Regions from separate parts of the Parvibaculum sp. genome, predicted to be linked through region 1. Evidence: predicted binding sites of a transcription regulator. Region 1 holds the regulator's gene; each other region holds the start of a gene.
What was found. The regulator LexA, encoded in region 1, represses DNA repair genes until DNA is damaged. The targets are predictions, from matches to a motif close to TGTTCNNNNTGTGTTCNG.
Positions count from the first base shown of each region.

Region 1 (6,506 bases):
TGCCGACTTCACGATCCTTTGCGAACGCGGTTCGTCCTTCGGCTACAACAACCTCGTCGTCGACATGCTCGGCATTTCCGAAATGAAGAAGTTGGGGGCACCGGTCACCATCGACGCGACCCATGCCGTGCAGCTACCGGGCGCCGACCCGCGCACGGCCGGCGCATCGACGGGCGGACGGCGCGAAGGCGTTCCCATCATCGCCAAATCGGCCGTCGCGGCGGGCGCCGACGGCGTCTTCCTCGAATTTCATCCGGACCCGGACAAGGCGCTTTGCGACGGACCGAGCTGTCTGCCGCTTGCGGGCGCCGAAGACCTGTTCCGCAGCCTCAAGGCGATCAGGGCCGCGGTGGCCTGAAGCGCGCGCAGCGGGAACGCAACACCATGACGAAGAAGAAGCTGACACATCTCGACAAGACCGGCGCGGCGCGCATGGTGGACGTGTCGGCAAAGCCCGCGACATCGCGAAGCGCAACGGCCAAGGGTCGCGTTTCGATGAAGCCCGCAACGCTGAAACTCATTCTTGAAGACGGATTGAAAAAAGGAAATGCGCTCGAAGTGGCGCGGCTCGCCGGCATCATGGCGGCAAAGCGCACGTCCGATCTCATACCGCTCTGCCATCCGCTGGCGATAACGAAAGTCGAAGTCGATCTTGTTCCGGATGCAAAAAACGCTTCGGTCGAAGTCGTCGCGACCGTGAAGGTGACCGGACAAACCGGCGTCGAAATGGAAGCGCTCACCGCCGTCAGCGTCGCCTGCCTGACGCTTTACGACATGGCGAAGGCCGTCGACAAGGCCATGACCATCGGCGACATCCGCCTCACCGCCAAGTCGGGCGGCAAGTCCGGCGCCTACAAGGCGAAGTAGCCGATGGCGCAGCAACCTCTCCTTTCGGTCGAAGAAGCGCGGGCGCGGATTCTGGCAGCGCTTTCAACGACGCAATCCGAAATCGTTTCTCTGGCGCAGGCGTCGGGCCGCGTTCTCGCCGAGGAAGCGATCGCGCGGCGGACGCAGCCGCCCGCCGATCTTTCGGCGATGGACGGATATGCCGTGCGTGCCGACGACGTTGCGAACGTACCGGCACGGCTCCGCGTCATCGGCACCGTGCCGGCGGGTGGATCGTATGACGGCATGCTCGGACGCGGCGAAGCGGTGCGTATATTCACGGGCGCACCTTTGCCCAACGGCGCCGACAGCATCGTCATCCAGGAAGACACTGTGCGCGACGGCGAAACCGTCACTGTCAACGAAGCCGCACAACGCGGACAGCATGTGCGTGTCACCGGCCTCGATTTCCGCACCGGCGATGCCGGGCTTCCGGCGGGCCGCAAACTTTCATCCGCCGACATCGCCTTTGCCGCGGCGATGAACCTGCCGACGCTCGCCGTTCACAAGCGTCCCGTCGTCGCCTTCTTCTCGACCGGCGACGAACTCGTGCCGCCGGGAACCGAACCCGGTCCGAACCAGATCGTCTCCTCCAACAATGCGGGCCTCGGCGCGCTGATCGCCGAAGCCGGCGGCATACCGCTCGACCTCGGCATCGCCCACGACAATGAAGACGATATTCGCGCCGTCGCGTCGCGCGCGGCGGATGCCGACATGCTGGTAACGCTCGGAGGCGCGTCGGTCGGCGAACACGATCTCGTCCAGCGCGCGCTGGCGCCCGCCGGTCTCGACATCGATTTCTGGAAGGTTGCGATGCGTCCCGGCAAGCCGCTGATGTTCGGCAGGCTCGGCCCGCTGCCGATGTTCGGCCTGCCCGGCAATCCGGTGTCGGCCTTCGTTTGCGCGACGCTCTTTCTGCGGCCCGCCATCGCGCGCATGCAGGGCGGCGACAGCGCGCTCCACACGACGCTGGCGCGGCTCGGCAAACCGCTCCCCGCCAACGGTCCGCGCGAAGACTATATTCGTGCGGCGCTTGACCACGTTCCGCATGAGCTTCCCGTCGCCACGCCCTTCGATCGGCAGGACAGTTCGATGCTGTCCGTCCTTGCCCGCGCCGGATGCCTGGTGATCCGGCCCGTCGGGGCGCCTGTCGCCCAAGCCGGTGATTCTGTTACCGTTTTGCCGCTTCGGTCCTGACTTATCCACAATTGCGCTTGACAGACGCTTGAGAACCAAACTAGAACGTTCGCAGTCGTTTTTGTTTTGTTCCCGAGGCGCCCGGTGGCGTCGCGAGCGCAAAGGGAGAGACCGGAGCCGATGCTGACACGCAAGCAACACGAGCTGCTGATGTTCATTCATGAGCGGATCAAGGAGAGTGGCGTTTCGCCGAGCTTCGATGAAATGAAGGAGGCGCTGGACCTGCGTTCCAAGTCCGGCATTCATCGCCTCATCACAGCGCTCGAGGAACGCGGCTTCATCCGCCGTCTTGCCCATCGGGCCCGGGCGCTCGAAATTCTCAAGCTTCCCGAATCGGCGTCGCCGAGCCTCGCGACCATGCGCGGCAAGGGCTTCTCGCCCAGCGTCATTGAGGGCGGCGGCCGGGCCAAGGCAACGAGCCGCGATCTTGCCCCGGCGCGCGAGGCCGGCGAAACGATGACGCTGTCGGTGATGGGCCGTATCGCTGCCGGCACGCCCATCGAGGCGCTGCAGGAAGAAAGCCATCAAGTCAGTGTACCGCTCAATCTGCTCGGCACGGGCGAACACTACGCGCTCGAGGTCAAGGGCGACTCGATGATCGAGGCCGGCATTCTCGATGGCGACACGGTTCTCATTCAGCGCTGCGACACGGCGGGAAGCGGCGACATTGTGGTCGCGCTGGTCGATGGCTATGAGGCAACGTTGAAGCGGCTGCGCCGGAAGGGCGCGTCGATCGCACTCGAAGCAGCTAATCCAGCCTATGAGACGCGCATCTTCGGTCCGGACCGGGTCAAGGTGCAAGGCAAGCTGGTCGGGTTGCTGCGCCGCTACTGATTTCAGTTTTTTCGTTTGCGCTGGACCCAGGGACGATTGCCGCGCATTTGCAGCGATGTTGCGACGATGATTTTTCCGTCTTCGTCGAACGTCAGCGCGGTGGCACCCTCCCGCCAAAGGTCGAAATAGTCGAGAACGACATCGGCGCCGCACTCCCGCCGCGCGCGCCGTGACAACGGCACCTGCGCGATAACCACATCGGCCAGCGCGCAATCCTCCATCGCCGCGTCGAGCGTCTTTGCGAAAGCGACCACAGGCCGCCCTGCATCGCGATAGACACAACCATCAACATCGCAAAGCATATCGGGCGAACGCGCCGCCTCGCGCGGAGTGCGCCGGTCGCCGTCGTGCCGGAGCCATTGTTCGGCAGCATAGGCCGGTCGTGCGGCGCCGAGCGCCAGTCGCCCATCGGCGCCGCGAACCGCAAAGAGCGCCGCGTTGCGATCGATCAGAATGTCGTGCTTCGGTGCGGCGCCCCAAAGGGCAAGCCCGAGCAACATCGGCGCCAGGCCGAGATAGCGCCAGCTTTCGCGCCAGAGCGCCAGCCACAAGCCGCCGAAAACCGTCAGCAGCAAGGCATGGAGCGGCGCGTCGGCAACGAGACTGTCTGCGCCGTCCCAACTCGCCACTTCATGTGCGACGGTGAGCATACCGTCGACGCCGGCGCCCATGATCCAGAGGGCGGGCGCATCGAGGCCAAGCGGCATCAGCAGCAGTGCAAGCAGAGCCATCGGCATCACGACAATGCCGACCAGCGGCATCGCGGCCATGTTGCCGGCGAGGCCGTAGACGGCGATGCGGTTGAAATGAAATGCACCGATGGCGCCGGTCGCCGCGCCCGCAACGATGCTGGTGAATGCGAGGCCGAGCGCATAGGCGCCGATCCGTCGCGGCATGTTGGCAAGGCCGATGCGGTTCGGGCTCGACGTCAAGCCGCGGATGCGGTCACTCTCGTAGAAGGCGATCAGCGCGACGACGGCGGCGAAAGACATCTGGAAGCTTGCGCCGAGCAGGCTTTCGGGCCGCCAGAGCAGGATCAGGATTGCGGCCAGCGCGACGTTGCGGAGGCTGAGCGCCGGGCGGTCGAGCATGATGGCGACGAACATCAACGCGATCATGATCCAGGCGCGCTGGGTGGCGATGGCGGCGCCCGAGATCGCCAGATAGAACGTCGCACCGGCAAGCGCGACGGCGGCGGCCCATTTCTTGATCGGGTAGTTCAGCGCCAGCCGGGGAACCAGCGCCAGACCGGCGCGCACCAGCCAGAAAACCGAGCCACCGAAGAGCATCATGTGAAGGCCCGATATGGCCAGCACATGCGCAAGGCCCGCCGCCCGGAGATCGGCGGCAACCGCTTTCGGGATTGCCGCGCGCTCGCCGGTCACCAGCGCGGCTGACACGGCGCCCGCCGGTCCGCCGATGACGTGCCGGATGCGCGCGCCGATGCGGCCGCGCAGTTCGACCAGCATCGCCGTCACGCCGGTTGGCGGTTCCAGTTCTTCAGGGGCGGTGTAGGCAAAACCGACGCCGCCCAGGCTCTCGAACCAGACCTGCCGCGCATAGTCGAAGCCGCCCGGCAGCACCGGTTCCGGCGGCGGCATCAGGCGGGCGCGCAGGCTCACCGTGGCGCCGGGCGCGAGCGACGCCTCCTTCAGCCGAATGTTGACGCGGACGCGCCGCGGCAGCTCGTCCGTCCGCAGCCGCGCGAAGGATGCCGGTTCGAGCACCGCGACGAGGGCCCCCGTTTCGGTCTCCTCCACAGCGACGACCCGGCCGGTCAGAACCCCCGCCTGCGGCCTTTCGAGGACAGGGCCCGCCACCACATGGCTGCGAAGCGAGGCCGCCGCGAAGCCCAGCGCCACGCAGAGGAGGCCCGCCGCCAGTGGCGCAACGGCCGCGCGTTGCCGAAGCGGTATGAACGCAAGCGCCAGAACTGCGGCCGCCGCCAGCGCCGCGACCAGCGGCGGTTCGAAATCGTCCGCGAAATAGGCGGCAACGCCGGTCGCAATCAAAACCGGGGTCCACAGGAACAGCCGGTCGCCATCGGCCACCATGCAGCCGCGCAGCCACGCCGCCATGGCTGCCGGCGCATCGCCGAACGCAATGGCGCCCCGCCGAAGCCAAAGCCTGTCGACACGCTGCGCCGATAGCGCCAAAACCGCCCTCCGTGGGTCGAATACAGGCAAAGGCCGGCCTTAAGAGAGCGACCCAAGATACCGAACGCAAACGACTTTCCCGGATCCCGGCCAGCCGCCCTCGGGCTTGCGTTTCGGGCTTACGCTGCGTTGCCGCAATGTGCTAGAAATCCCCCTGCCCCGCAGCGGACCCTCAAGGCCTCGCGCCCCAGTTTCCGGGTCGAAGCTTGCCAACATTTACCGGAATTGCCTAGCCGCGCGGCTGCGGAGCCGGATCGCAGGAGATGATGAGCGAAAACAAGACAGTCATTACCCGTTTCGCGCCGTCGCCTACCGGTTATCTGCATATCGGGGGCGCCCGTACCGCATTGTTCAGTTGGCTCTTTGCGCGGCATCACCAGGGCAAGTTCCTGTTGCGGATCGAGGATACCGACCGGCAGCGTTCGACCGAGCCGGCGGTCGCTGCCATTTTCGAGGGCCTGCGCTGGCTCGGCCTCGACTGGGACGGCGAAGTCGTGCATCAGTTTTCGCGGCAGGCGCGTCATGTGGAAGTCGCCAACGCACTTCTGAGCCAAGGCAAGGCCTATCGCTGCTATGCGAGCCCCGAAGAGCTGGACGAGATGCGCGAGAAGGCGCGCGCTGAGGGACGCCCTGCCCGCTATGACGGGCGTTGGCGCGACCGCGATCCGTCAGAAGCACCCGCCGGCGTCAATCCGGTCATCCGCTTCCGCTCGCCCGACGAAGGCGAGACGATGGTTCGCGACCATGTCATGGGCGATGTGCGGTTCCCGAACGATCAGCTCGACGACCTCATCATCGTCCGGAGCGATGGAACGCCGACCTACAACCTGTCCGTCGTTGTCGACGATCACGACATGGGCATCACGCACATCATTCGCGGCGACGACCACCTGACCAATGCCGGCCGACAGAGCCAGATTTATGCGGCGCTTGGCTGGCCGGTGCCGGAGTTTGCCCATGTGCCGCTGATCCACGGACCGGACGGCGCGAAGCTCTCGAAGCGTCACGGGGCGCTCGGCGCCGAGGCCTATCGCGATATGGGCTATCTGCCGGAGGCGATGCGCAACTATCTTGTGCGCCTCGGCTGGAGCCACGGCGACGACGAGATTTTTTCGACCGAGCAGGCCATTGAATGGTTCAACCTCGACAGCATCGGCCGGTCGCCGGCGCGTTTCGACTTTGCAAAACTCGAAAACCTCAACGGCCATTATATCCGTGAGGCGGACGACGTCCGGCTTGCCGACGATACAATTGCGCTGATGGAGCGGCTTGAAGGCTGGGTCTGCGACGACGCCTTCCGCGCCAAGCTGATCGCCTCGATGCCGGGATTGAAGGAACGGGCAAAAACCTTGCTTGAAATCGGGCATGGCGCCGCCTTTCTGCGCGTACAGCGCCCGATCGCCCTCGACGACAAGGCGTCCCAGCTTCTGAACG
Region 1 covers NZ_JAHBYN010000001.1:5,078-11,583, reverse strand. Annotated here, with positions in the region: gene kdsA (3-deoxy-8-phosphooctulonate synthase) at 1-358, shown strand, start outside; gene moaC (cyclic pyranopterin monophosphate synthase MoaC) at 385-867, shown strand; gene glp (gephyrin-like molybdotransferase Glp) at 871-2,082, shown strand; gene lexA (transcriptional repressor LexA) at 2,203-2,916, shown strand; gene KF719_RS00035 (ComEC/Rec2 family competence protein) at 2,919-5,072, opposite strand; gene gltX (glutamate--tRNA ligase) at 5,339-6,506, shown strand, end outside.

Region 2 (6,506 bases), 600 kb from region 1:
CACCGCGTCGAGCGCGGCATCGGCCTTCGCGCCATCGGGACCGCCGGCCTGCGCCATGTCGGGCCGCCCGCCGCCGCCGGCGCCGCCCATCGCGGCCGAACCGGCCTTCACCAGATCGACGGCGTTGAACTTCGCCGTCAGGTCCGCCGTCACGCCAACCGCAATCGCGCCCTTGCCATCTTCGCTGACGGCAACGAACGCGACGACGCCGGACCCGACCTGCTTCTTGGCGTCATCCACAAGCCCGCGCAAATCCTTCGGATTGACGCCGTCGAGCTTGCGCGCGACGAGCTTGACGCCGCCAAACTCCTGCACCGGCGTTTCCACCGCGCCGCCGCCCGAGCCGCCGCCCATGGCAAGCTTCTTTTTCGCCTCGGTCAGTTCGCGTTCGAGCCGCTTGCGTTCTTCCATCAGCGAGACGACGCGCGCCGGCAAATCCTCCGGTGAAATTTTCAGCGCGCCGGCGGCTTCCCTGAGCGTCCGGTCCTGTTCGACGAGATAGGCCCGCGCGCCCTCGCCCGTCAGCGCCTCGATGCGGCGGATGCCCGACGCGACCGCGCTCTCGCTGACGATCTTGAAGATCGCGATGTCGCCGACGCGGCGCACATGCGTGCCGCCGCAAAGCTCGACCGAATAGACGCCATTGTCGTTGTTCTCGTCGTGCCCCATTGCCAGCACGCGAACCTCGTCGCCATATTTCTCGCCGAACAGCGCCAGCGCACCGGCCTCGATCGCCTGTTCGGGCGTCATCAGCCGCGTCGAGACCTCGACATTCTGACGGACGATGCGATTGACGATGGTTTCGACCTCGGCGATTTCCGCCGCCGTCATCGGCTTCGGATGGCTGAAGTCGAAGCGCAGGCGCTCCGGCCCGACCATCGAGCCCTTCTGCGTGACATGGGCCCCCAGCACACGCCGCAGCGCCTCATGCACAAGATGCGTTGCCGAGTGATTGGCGCGCGTCGCCGTGCGCAGGGCGCTGTCGACCTGCATCTCGACAATGTCGCCGAGTTTGAGATTGCCGCGCGCGAGCTTGCCGATATGCACATGCAGGTCGCCGAGCTTTTTCATCGTGTCCGAAACCGGAAACTCCGCGCCGCCGGACGTGAACAACACACCGCTGTCGCCGACCTGCCCGCCGGACTCGCCATAGAACGGCGTCTGGTTGGCGATGATCGCGGCTTCCGTGCCGGCCGCGATTTCATCGACCGGCTTTCCGTCGACAACGATCGCAACGATCTTGCCCTCGGCATTCTCGGTTTCGTAACCGAGAAACTCCGTCGCGCCGTGCTTCTCGCGAAGCTCGAACCAGACGGCCTCGGTTGCCTTCTCGCCGGAACCCGACCATGCGGCGCGCGCATCCTGGCGCTGCTTCGCCATCGCCGCGTCGAACCCCGTCTGGTCGACGCTCATGCCGCGCGAGCGCAGCGCATCCTGCGTCAGATCGAGTGGAAAGCCGTAGGTGTCGTAGAGCTTGAAGGCGACGTCGCCGGGGAGCACGCCCTTGCCCTGCTGCTTCTCGATTTCCTCGTCGAGCAGCTTCAACCCGCGCGTCAGCGTTTCGCGGAAGCGCGTTTCCTCGAGCTTCAGCGTTTCGGTGATCAGCGGTTCGGCGCGGCGCAACTCGGGATAGGCATCGCCCATCTGCCGGACGAGCGCCGGCACCAGCCGCCACATCAGGGGCTCGGCGACGCCGACAAGCTGCGCATGGCGCATGGCGCGGCGCATGATGCGGCGAAGCACATAGCCGCGGCCTTCATTGGACGGCATCACGCCGTCGGCCAGCAGGAAGGACGACGAGCGCAGATGATCGGCGATAACGCGGTGGCTCACCGTATGCGGGCCATCGGGATCGCTCTTCGATGCCTCCGCCGAGGCGACGATCAGCGCGCGCATCAGATCGGTCGCGTAATTGTCATGCGTGCCCTGCAGCACCGCCGCCATGCGCTCGAGCCCCATGCCGGTGTCGATCGAGGGCTTGGGCAGGTCGAGGCGCGATCCGTCGGCCTGCTGTTCATATTGCATGAACACCAGGTTCCAGATTTCGATGAACCGGTCGCCGTCCTGATCCGGGCTGCCGGGCGGGCCGCCGGGAATCTTGTCGCCGTGATCGAAAAAGATTTCCGAGCAGGGTCCGCACGGGCCCGTATCGCCCATCGACCAGAAATTGTCGGATGTCGGAATGCGGATGATGCGGCTCTCCGGCAGGCCGGCAATCTTCCGCCACAGGCCGAACGCCTCGTCGTCTTCGGCATAGACGGTCGCGATCAGGCGCTCTTTCGGCAGCCCGAATTCGGCCGTGACCAGCCGCCAGGCAAATTCGATCGCCTCGGCTTTGAAGTAGTCGCCGAAGGAGAAATTGCCGAGCATCTCGAAGAAGGTGTGATGCCGCGCCGTGTAGCCGACATTGTCGAGATCGTTATGCTTGCCGCCGGCGCGCACGCATTTCTGCGACGATGCGGCGCGAACATAGGGGCGCTTTTCCTGGCCGGTGAAGACGTTCTTGAACGGCACCATGCCGGCATTGGTGAAGAGCAGCGTCGGATCGTTGTTCGGCACAAGCGGCCCCGAGGCGACAACCTCGTGGCCCTCGGTCCGGAAGAACTCCAGGAACTTCGCTCTGATCTCGTTGAGGCCGGCCATGGTTTCGTTGGTCTCGCAATCGGGCTTCGGGAATATCCGCGAACAGCGCGACCGAAAAGCCCGCCATTCGCCCGTTTATTCCCCGATTATCCGGAAAAATCCAGCGCCCCGAGCTTTTACCTGCCGCCCCGCCGACTGTCCAGAATGGCCCGCCAAACGGCACAAATGAAAACGGCGCCGGAGGGTACCCGGCGCCGCTTCGGCTCTCATCAGGAAACGAGAAACACGGGGTTCAGGCGCTGGCCTCCAGATCGCCGTCGTCATCCTCGCTGGAGGGTTCCGCCTGCATGATCTGCTCGGCGATCAGACCGGCATTCTGGCGGACCGCCGCCTCGATTTCGGCGGCCATGTCGGGATTGTCCTTGAGGAACTGCTTGGCGTTCTCGCGGCCCTGACCGATGCGCTGGCTGTTGTAGGAGAACCAGGAACCGGACTTCTCGACGATACCGGCCTTGACGCCGAGATCGACAAGCTCGCCGGTCTTCGAAATGCCCTCGCCATACATGATGTCGAATTCGACCTGCTTGAAGGGCGGTGCGACCTTGTTCTTGACGACCTTGACGCGGGTCTGGTTGCCGACCACCTCGTCGCGCTCCTTGATCGCGCCGATGCGGCGGATGTCGAGCCGGACGGAGGCATAGAATTTCAGGGCATTGCCGCCGGTGGTCGTTTCGGGGCTGCCGAACATCACGCCGATCTTCATGCGGATCTGGTTGATGAAAATGACCATCGTGTTCGACTTGGAAATCGAGGCGGTGAGCTTCCGGAGCGCCTGGCTCATCAGCCGCGCCTGGAGGCCGGGCAGACTGTCGCCCATCTCGCCTTCGAGTTCGGCCTTGGGTGTCAGCGCCGCGACCGAGTCGATCACCAGCACATCGACGGCGCTGGAGCGCACAAGCGTGTCGGCGATTTCGAGCGCCTGCTCGCCGGTATCGGGCTGGGAAATCAGCAATTCGTCGAGCTGCACGCCGAGCTTGCGGGCATAGATCGGGTCGAGCGCGTGTTCGGCATCGACAAAGGCGCAGACGCCGCCCTTTTTCTGGGCTTCGGCAATGGTTTGCAACGCCAGCGTGGTCTTGCCGGACGATTCCGGCCCGTAGATTTCGATGACGCGGCCGCGCGGCAAGCCGCCGATCCCCAGCGCAATGTCGAGGCCGAGCGATCCGGTCGAGATCGCCTCGATCTCCACGATCTGCTCGTTCTTGCCGAGCCGCATGATGGAGCCCTTGCCGAACGACCGCTCGATCTGGCTGAGAGCGGCGTCCAGCGCCTTCTTCTTGTCTGAATCGTCTTTCACGAGGCTCACAACATTCTTTGACATGACCGGTTTCCCCTTATTCCATTGCCCGCCGAGTCGCGCAATGCGGTTAATGTACCGGTTTTGTTCTCAGTAGCAATGGAATTTTTAAGTTGTTGATCTTGTTATATTATCTAGAACGTGTTCGCTGGAAGTTCCGTCATTTCGCGTTCATCACTTCCTTGACGGCCGCCGCAAGCTGCTTCAGCGAAAAGGGCTTGGGCAGGAAGTGGAATTCCTGTTCGGGATCGAGGCTTTTGGCGAAGGCATCCTCCGCATAGCCGGACACGAAGATGATCGGCGTGTCCGGCAGCTTGTGCTTCAGCTCCTTGGCCATGGTCGGCCCATCCATGTTGGGCATCACGACGTCGGACACCACGAGATCGATACGGCCCTCATGGGCATCGACCACCGCAAGCGCCGCCTCGCCGCTCTCGGCCTGCAGCACCTCATAGCCGCGCGTCGCCAGCGCCCGCGCCGCAAAAGTGCGCACGGCGTCCTCGTCCTCGACCAGCAGGATCGTCCCCTTGCCGGTGAGATCGGAAGGCTCCGGCGGCGCGGCGGCCAGCGAGATTTCCTCCTGCTTCCGGTCGGCCGCCGTTTCGACATAGCGCGGCAGATAGATGCGGAAGGTCGTGCCTTTGCCGACCGTCGAATAGGGGAAGATGAAGCCGCCCGTCTGCTTGACGATGCCATAGACCGTCGAGAGGCCGAGCCCTGTGCCCTTGGAGGGATCCTTGGTCGTGTAGAACGGCTCGAAAATCTTGCCGAGATTTTCCTTCGGAATGCCGTGGCCGGTATCGGCAACCTCGATCAGCACATATTCGCCATGCGGCATCAGCGCGTGATCGAGCGCCCGGCTGTCGGCCTCCGACACATTGGCGGTGCGGATCGTCAGACGCCCGCCCTCGTCCGGCATCGCGTCTCGCGCGTTGACGGCGAGATTGATGACGACCTGCTCAAGCTGGTTCTGGTCGACCTTGACGAGGCCGAGATCGCGGCCATGCACGATCTTCAGTTCGACCTTTTCGGTGAGCAGCCGCGCCAGCAGGTTCTGCAGTTCGGCCAGCGCATCCGTCAGGGACAACACCTTGGGGCGCAGCGTCTGCCGCCGCGAGAAGGCCAGCAACTGGCGCGTCAGGTTGGCGGCGCGGTTGGCGTTCTGCTTGATCTGCACGACGTCGGCAAAAGATGGATCGCCCGCCTGGTGGCGCGCCAGCAGCAGATCGCAAAAGCCGATGATCGCCGTCAGCAGATTGTTGAAGTCGTGCGCGACGCCGCCCGCGAGCTGGCCGACGGCCTGCATCTTTTGCGACTGCGCGAATTGCATCTCGAGCGATTTCTGTTCGGTCGCATCGACCAGATAAACGACCAGCGCCGCGCCCTCGCCCGCATCGACGCGTGCGGCATAGAGCTGGCCGACCCGCTCGGCGTTGCGCTGCAGGTGAATATCGACCGCGGCGCCCGACAACTGCCCCGTTCGCGCGCGACCCAGCAATTCGTCGACGGCCGGCCGGTCGTCCTCGGCCACGAGATCGGCGAGCCGCATGCCCCGTTCGACGCTCTCGCCGACATAGCCGACAAAGGCGCTGTTGGCATTGTCGATCCGGCCGTCCTGATCGACCGTCGCAATGCCGATCGGCGCATTGTTGAAGAAGCGCGCAAACCGCATCTCGGCGTCGCGGGCCGTCACCTCGGCCTTGTCGCCGGTCGTCCGGTTGAGCACCAGCGCAAAGATATGCCCCGGCCGGCCGCGCACGCCCTCAAGCCTGCTGCGAATGATGCGGACCGGCACGGCGCGGCCCTCCGGTCCCTTCAGATCGAGATCGAGCGGCGCCATTTCGCCGTCCGGACCGCCTTCCCCGTCGGTCAGCGCCGGCGCTTCGCCAAGCGCCAGATCGGAAAGCGTCAGGCCGCGCCCGGTGACATGCGCCGGTTCGACATCGAGCCAGCGGCCAAGCGTCGGATTGAGATAGACGATGGCGCCGCGTTCGGCATCGGCGGCGAAGAAACCGACAGGGGCGTTCTCGATATAGGAAATGGACCGCTTGTGCGTGCGCTCGGCGAGTTCGGCGCGGTCGCGCTCCACCGTCAGGTCGCGAAACAGCCAGACGGCGCCGCCATCGGCACCGCTGAGCGGCCGCACCACCACTTTGTAAAGACGCTCGACGCCGCCCGGCGTCTCGAAACGGACATCTTCTTCCGCGGCAAAGCCGGTGCGCGCGGCCTGTGCCAGCCGGAAGGCCACTTCGGCCATGTCGCCCCGCCCCGCCAGAAGCCGCTCCAGCGGCGCCGGCCGGTCGAGATCGAAGCCGCCCGCCAGCATCCGGTAGGCCTCATTGGCAAACAGGATCGAACCGCGCCGGTCGGTGGCATAGCAGGGATCGGGCAGCGCGTTCAGCGCCTCGCCGGCAGCCAGCGGCGACCGGCTCAACGCATCGGCATTGCTGCCGGAAAAGCTGTAGAGAACGGCACCCGCAATCGCGACCAGACCGGACACGGTCAACGCGCCCGGCACACCGAAGGCGTGAACGCCGGCTGTATCGAGCAATGTCGTGACGACACC
Region 2 covers NZ_JAHBYN010000001.1:603,577-610,082, forward strand. Annotated here, with positions in the region: gene alaS (alanine--tRNA ligase) at 1-2,643, opposite strand, end outside; gene recA (recombinase RecA) at 2,876-3,964, opposite strand; gene KF719_RS03185 (ATP-binding protein) at 4,101-6,506, opposite strand, start outside.
Region 2: the regulator LexA is predicted to act here: its motif matches at 4,015-4,032, upstream of recA (recombinase RecA).

Region 3 (6,506 bases), 1.7 Mb from region 1:
ATGAAGAGAAACACCCGGCATTGTTGCACGGTTATCACCGGGCTTTCTGCGTCTACAGCCATGTTCATCGCGGGACGCCCGAGAAGCCCGGCCTCGTCTTCGGGCTCGACGCCGGCGGCGCCTGCCGGGGCGTTGCCTTCCGCGTCGCTGCCGCACGGGCCGAGGAGACGCGCCGTTACTTGCAGGCGCGCGAACAGGTGACGCTGGTCTACAAGGATGTGGTGAAAACGGTCGAGCTTGCCGGCGGCGGGAAGGTCGCTGCCCTTTGCTTCGTCGTCGACCGCGCCCATGCGCAATATGCCGGGCGCTTGCCGTTCGAGGCGCAGGTGCGGCTGATCGCCGAGGGCGAGGGGCGCTCGGGCAAGAATCCCGATTATCTGGAAAGCACGGTGCGCCATCTCGATGAGGCCGGCGTGCCCGACGCGCAGCTCAGCCGGCTCTGGCGCGCCGTAGAGCAGCGTCTGCATCGATCTCCGGCGTCCCGGTGAAGCGTGCGAGCCCCGTCAGGGCGCGGCGGATGCCGGCTTCGCGGGCCTTCGTCAGCTTGATGCCGGGCTCGCTCCAGAAACCCTTTACTTCCAGTCTTCCCTCGGCGCGATGCGCCTTCACGTCGGCGCGGCCGATGAAGCGGTCGCCCTCGAGCAACGGCAGAACGTAGTAGCCGTAGCGGCGTTTCTTTTCGGGCACGAAGACCTCGATGCGGTAATCGAAGCCGAAGAGCCGCGCTGCGCGCGCGCGGTCGCGGATCGCCGGATCGAAGGGCGAGAGGAAGCGCAGTGTTGCGGGCGGTTCCGGCGCCTCGGCGATATGCGCCTCGATGTCGGGCAGGGCGAGGGCCTTGCGGGTCGCGCCTTCCACATCCTCGATTGCGACTTCGATGACAGCGCCCCGTTTCAGCGCCTGTGCGGCCCATGCCCTGACGCGCTCGATCGGCATCAGGCGCCAGAAGGCGGCAATCTCCTGCGGCGTCGCGAACCCGAGCCGTGCCAATGCCTCACGGCAGAGAAAATCGGTCGAGGCCGTGAGGCTCGGCCGCTCGCGGCGAATGTCGTCGGGGATCACGCGTTCGGCGAGGTCGTAGACTTTCTCGAAGCCTTCGCGCCGCGCGATGGCAAGCTCGCCGGTACGCCACAGCGTTTCGAGCGCGGTCTTTGATGGGCCCCAGCCCCACCATGATCCCTTGCCCTTGTCCTCGAAGTCGCGCGCCATTGCGGGCCCGTCGCGGCGGATGCGGGTGCGCACCTTGCGGATGACATTCGCGCCGTCGGCGCCGATGCGCTCCTGCCAGCGCGGATTGTCCGCGAGCTTCGCCTTCGCGGCGGCGAAGCGATGCCGCCAATGCGGGTAGAATTCCATCGGGATCAGCGAGGCGTCATGCGTCCAGTGCTCGAAAAGATCGCGGCGTTCGTGATGAAGGTCGGCGAGGTGGTCGCGGCTGTATCCGGGCGCGCGCGAAAAGAGGATCAGATGATGGGCGCGCTCGACCGTATTGATCGAATCGAGCTGCACAAAGCCCAGATGCTTCACCAGCGCGAGCGTGCGGTCGGCGCAGAAATCGGGAGATGCCGCCATGCTCAGCGCGTGGCGTTCGAGAAAGAGCCGCCGCGCATCGGCGTTGGAAATGAGGAGCGGTGCCGGCATCAGATATGCGAAAGGCCGGGCTTGTCGCGCGGCTCGTAGACGAGTTCGAGTTTCAACCCGTCGGGATCGGCGAACATCACGGCGTAGTAGCCGTCGCCATATTCGGGGTAGTCGGCGGGCGGATCGAGAACGGTCGCGCCGATTTCGATCAGCAACGCATGCAGCCGGTCGACATCGTCGCGGCTTTCGGCGATCCAGGCGACGTGGTGCAGGCCCGGCGAATAGCGGTCATGGATGCGGGCGGCGTTCGGCCCTTCGGCCTTGAAGATGCCGATACTCGGCAGCCGGTCGGGCGCCTCCGTATGCTCCCAGTCGAAGCCGCGCTCATCTTCGCGCAGGCGGCGATAGCCCATGTAGCCGAGCACCGCGTCGTAGAACCAGGCGGATGCCCAGGGGTCCTTCACCGTCAGGTCGATGTGATGGATGAAACCGCGCATCGTCACACGCGTCTCAACTGCATTTCGAGAAGCCGCAGGCGGTGCAGGTTTCGCAGCCTTCCTGCCGCACCATGCCGCGCTCGCCGCAGCGCGGGCAGCCCTTGAGCCGTGTCACCGTCGGGTCGCCGCCTTCGCTCGGCGGGCGCTCGCCGGCCACCGCGCGCAGGGCTTCCGTTACCGGCCGGCCGTCCTTCGCCGCAATGAAGCCGGTGTCGATCATGTGCTGCTCGATCACCTCGCCGATGGCGGCAAGCAAGCTCGGCACATAGCGGCCCTTCATCCATGAGCCGCCGCGCGGATCGAACACGGCTTTCAATTCCTCGACCACGAAGGTCACGTCGCCGCCGCGGCGGAAGACGGCCGAGATCATGCGCGTCAGCGCCACCGTCCAGGCGTAGTGCTCCATGTTCTTCGAGTTGATGAAAATCTCGAAAGGACGCCGCCTGCCATCCTGCAATATGTCGTTGATCGTAATGTAGATCGCGTGGTCGCTTTCGGGCCATTGCAGCTTGTAGGTGAAGCCCGGCAGTACCGTTTCGCGCTCCAGCGGCTTCGACATATAGACGACGCCGTCCTTCTCGTAGATTTCATGCGCGGCGGGCGCGGCAAGCGGCAGCGCCGGTTGCGCGGCTTCCGTTGTCTCGGGCTTCGGCGCTTCGTCGAGCGCCAGAACCGAGCCGCGCACATCGCTCGGGCGATAGGTCGTGCAGCCTTTCAGGCCCATCTCATAGGCGGTCGTGTAGATATCCTTGAACGCATCGAAGGAAATATCGGCGGGCACATTGATCGTCTTCGAGATCGAGCTGTCGATAAAGTCCTGCACAGCAGCCTGCACGGCGATGTGGTCGGCGGGTGCCAGTTCCTGCGCGTTGACGAAATAATCCGGCAGCGCCGTCTCGGCGCCGAAAATCTCGTGGAATTTTTCGACCGCATAGTCCTCGACGCGTTCCTCGCGCCGTGTGCCGTCGGGCAGCAGCACTTTTCGCGTGTAGCTGTAAGCGAAGACCGGCTCGATGCCCGACGAGACGTTGCCGGCGAAAAGCGAAATCGTGCCGGTCGGCGCGATCGAGGTAACGAGCGCGTTGCGGATGCCGTGTTTTGCGATGGCGTCGCGCACATCCTTGTCGAGCGTTGAAACGGTCTCGCCGGCGAGATAGGCGTCGGCGACGAAAAGCGGGAAGGGGCCTTTTTCCTTCGCGATGTCGACCGAAGCGAGATAGGCGGCGCGCGACAGCGCTTTCATCCAGGTCCGGATCAGCTTCAGCGATGCCTCCGAGCCGTAGCGCGCGCGGCACATGATGAGGGCGTCGGCGAGCCCCGTCACGCCAAGGCCGATGCGGCGTTTGGCCTGCGCCTCGTGGCGCTGCCCGGGCAGCGGGAATCGCGACACGTCGACCACATTGTCCATCGCGCGCACGGCCACATGCACCAGATCGGCAAGCTCCACCTCGTCGATGCGCGCCTTGTCGGTAAAGGGCGCCTTCACCAGCGCGGCGAGATTGATCGAACCGAGCAGGCAGGCGCCGTAGGGCGGCAGCGGCTGCTCGCCGCATGGGTTGGTCGCGTGGATCGTCTCGGCGTAGTAGAGATTGTTGCGCGCATTGATGCGGTCGATGAAAATGACGCCGGGTTCGGCCCAGGCAAAGGTCGCGGCGGTGATCTTGTCCCACAGCGCGCGCGCCTTCAGCGTCTTGTAGACCGTGCCGCCGAAGGCGAGATTCCAGTCGGCATCCGCCTTCACGGCCGCCATGAAGGCATCGCTGACCAGCACCGAAAGATTGAACATGGTCAGGCGTCCGGGCTCGCGCTTGGCGTCGATGAAGGCCTCGATGTCCGGATGGTCGCAAGCCATCGTCGCCATCATCGCGCCGCGCCGCGCGCCCGCCGACATGATGGTGCGGCACATCGCATCCCACACATCCATGAAGGACAGGGGGCCGGACGCGTCCGCGCCGACGCCGAGCACCGGCGCGCCTTTCGGGCGCAGCGTCGAGAAGTCGTAGCCGATGCCGCCGCCCTGCTGCATGGTCAGCGCGGCTTCCTTCAGGTTCTCGAAAATGCCTTCCATCGTGTCGGGGATTTCGCCCATCACGAAGCAGTTGAAGAGCGTCACGTCGCGCCCCGTCCCGGCGCCGGCGAGGATGCGGCCGGCCGGCAGGAAGCGAAACCCGGCCATCGCCTCGCGGAAGCGCGCGGCCCAGGCCTCGCGCATTTCCGGCGCCTCGACCTCGGCCAGCGCGGTGGCGACGCGCGCCCAGCTGTCCGCCAACGTCAGGTCGGCAGGCGTCCCGTCCGCCTTGTGCAGGCGGTATTTCATCTCCCAGATCTGTTCGGCGATGCTCTTCATGGGGGCAGCCTAGGCGCGGCTCGGGCGCAAATCAATGTTCTTGGTTTGTACGTAATTTATCCACAAGTCAGCCTAAACCAGGATATTGAAAAACATAATAAATCGGCGTTTTCCCCGGTTTCAGCCTGTAGTGACGGGATGTTTTTCCACAAGGGCTCCGGCGCGTCCGGATTCAGCGAGAAGACGTGCCGCCGCCGCTTCGACGCGGGTCTCCAGCGTCTCCATGAAGCTCTTGCGGTCGAGGCCGGCCGGGATCGGCTCCAGAAACTCGACAATGATGGTGCCGGGGTGGCGCAGGAAGCCGCGCCGGCCCCAGAAGAGGCCGGAATTGACAGCGGCCGGCACGCAGTCAATGTCGAGCTGCCGGTAGAGCGCGGCGACGCCCGGCTTGTAGTCGAGCTTGCTGCCCGGCGCGCTGCGTGTGCCTTCGGGGAAAATCACGATCGGGCGCTTTTCGGCGAGTGCCGCCTTGCCCTGCGCGATCAGGCGGCGGATCGCTTGCGATGCGGCCCCGCGGTCGATGGCGATCATGCGTGCCTTCTGAGCGTACCAGCCGTAAAAGGGAATCCACAGGAGTTCGCGCTTCAGCACCATTGCGGGGCGGTCGAGGATCGCCGTCATGGCGATGGTGTCCCACATCGACTGATGCTTGGAGGCGACCAGCACCGCGCCCTCCGGCAGTTTGCCCCGCACCTCGTAGTTCGTGCCGGCGAGGACGCGCAGCAGCCAAAGCGTCGTGTGCGACCACCAGCGGATCGCGCCATGGGTGAAACGGCGCGGCAAGAAGAGGGCGGGCGTGGCGGCGATCACGGCGACAACCGACATCGCGTAGAAGGTAAGATTGAAGGCGGCAGACCGGAGCCAGAGCAAGGTCGGGATCCTCTATGCGGAAGGCCGTTCAGGACGGCATGGAAGACTGGCGATAGGCCAGCGCGAGCAGAAACTTGGTGTATTCGGAGACCAGCAGCCGTGTGGTGCCCGGATAGGCCCACCAGCCGTCGAGATGCAACGTGTCCTGGAAAACCGGATAAGCGACGATTTCGACCGCCGGCATGGCGCGGCGCAGTTCCAGCCGCGCGCGGGGCAGGTGGTAGGTGCTGGTGACGAGGATCACCGAGCGGTAATCGTTTCGCCGGACCCAGTCGGCGGTCTCGGCGGCGTTGCCGATGGTGTTCTCGGCCATGCGCCCGAGATCGACGCAGCAGTCGAATTTTTCAGCGTCGCCCGGTACGATGTTCTTCAGCGATATGGGCGTCACGTCGGGATGCACACCGGTGATCAGCAGCCGCATGCCCTTGCCCTCGTCGAGCAACCGGTAGGCGACGGTAATGCGGTCGGGTCCTCCGGTCAGCGCGACAATGCCGTCCGCCACGGGCACATCGGCGGGCGGTGTACGATCGAGTTCGGCGGTGAAGAGAAAGAAGCCGCCCGCATAGGCAACCGCGAGCAGCGCCGCAAGACCCGCCCCGATGCGGACAATGCCCCGGTTCCTGTCATCTCGTGGCGCGTCGCCGGCCTTCATGCCCGTACCCGTCTCATCGGTTGCGCTGTCTGGTTTTGCGTGCCGGCCGTTGCCGCCGGCGCCATGTCGAAAATGGCAGCCTAGCATACCCGCTTGGGGCCAAGGTATGGCAAGGCGAACACGGGAGCGCCCTCAAATGTCCGTTCAGAGCATCCGTTCGAGGCTGCGCATGACCGTTATCCGCGCCGTCGCGACGGCAACGGCCGCAGCTGCGAAAGGAACGGCGGCCAGCACCGGATAGTGCTCGGGCTGAAGCCCCGATATCGGGACCATGAACAACCCGTCGCCGCTGCCCGTCAGGTTGAGGACCAGGAAAGTCGCGACCGAAAGCGCCAGCCCGATCAACCCGCCGCGAAAGCCGAGATGCAGGAAGTGCCGCTGCACTTCTGCGGCGATAAATCTGTCGCGCGCGCCGATCAGGTGCAGGACTTCCACGACCTCGCGGTTCGCCGACAGCCCGGCGCGCGTCGCAAACGTCACGATGGCGATTGTGGTCGCGGCGACGGCGGCGAGAATGCCGTAAGCGAGAAAAATGGCGGCCCGCGCCGCGCGGCGCAGC
Region 3 covers NZ_JAHBYN010000001.1:1,702,560-1,709,065, reverse strand. Annotated here, with positions in the region: gene KF719_RS08520 (gamma-glutamylcyclotransferase) at 1-488, shown strand, start outside; gene KF719_RS08515 (crosslink repair DNA glycosylase YcaQ family protein) at 430-1,641, opposite strand; gene KF719_RS08510 (VOC family protein) at 1,641-2,078, opposite strand; gene KF719_RS08505 (adenosylcobalamin-dependent ribonucleoside-diphosphate reductase) at 2,092-4,425, opposite strand; gene KF719_RS08500 (lysophospholipid acyltransferase family protein) at 4,546-5,295, opposite strand; gene KF719_RS08495 (YdcF family protein) at 5,324-5,947, opposite strand; gene KF719_RS08490 (FtsX-like permease family protein) at 6,092-6,506, opposite strand, start outside.
Region 3: the regulator LexA is predicted to act here: its motif matches at 4,461-4,478, upstream of KF719_RS08505 (adenosylcobalamin-dependent ribonucleoside-diphosphate reductase).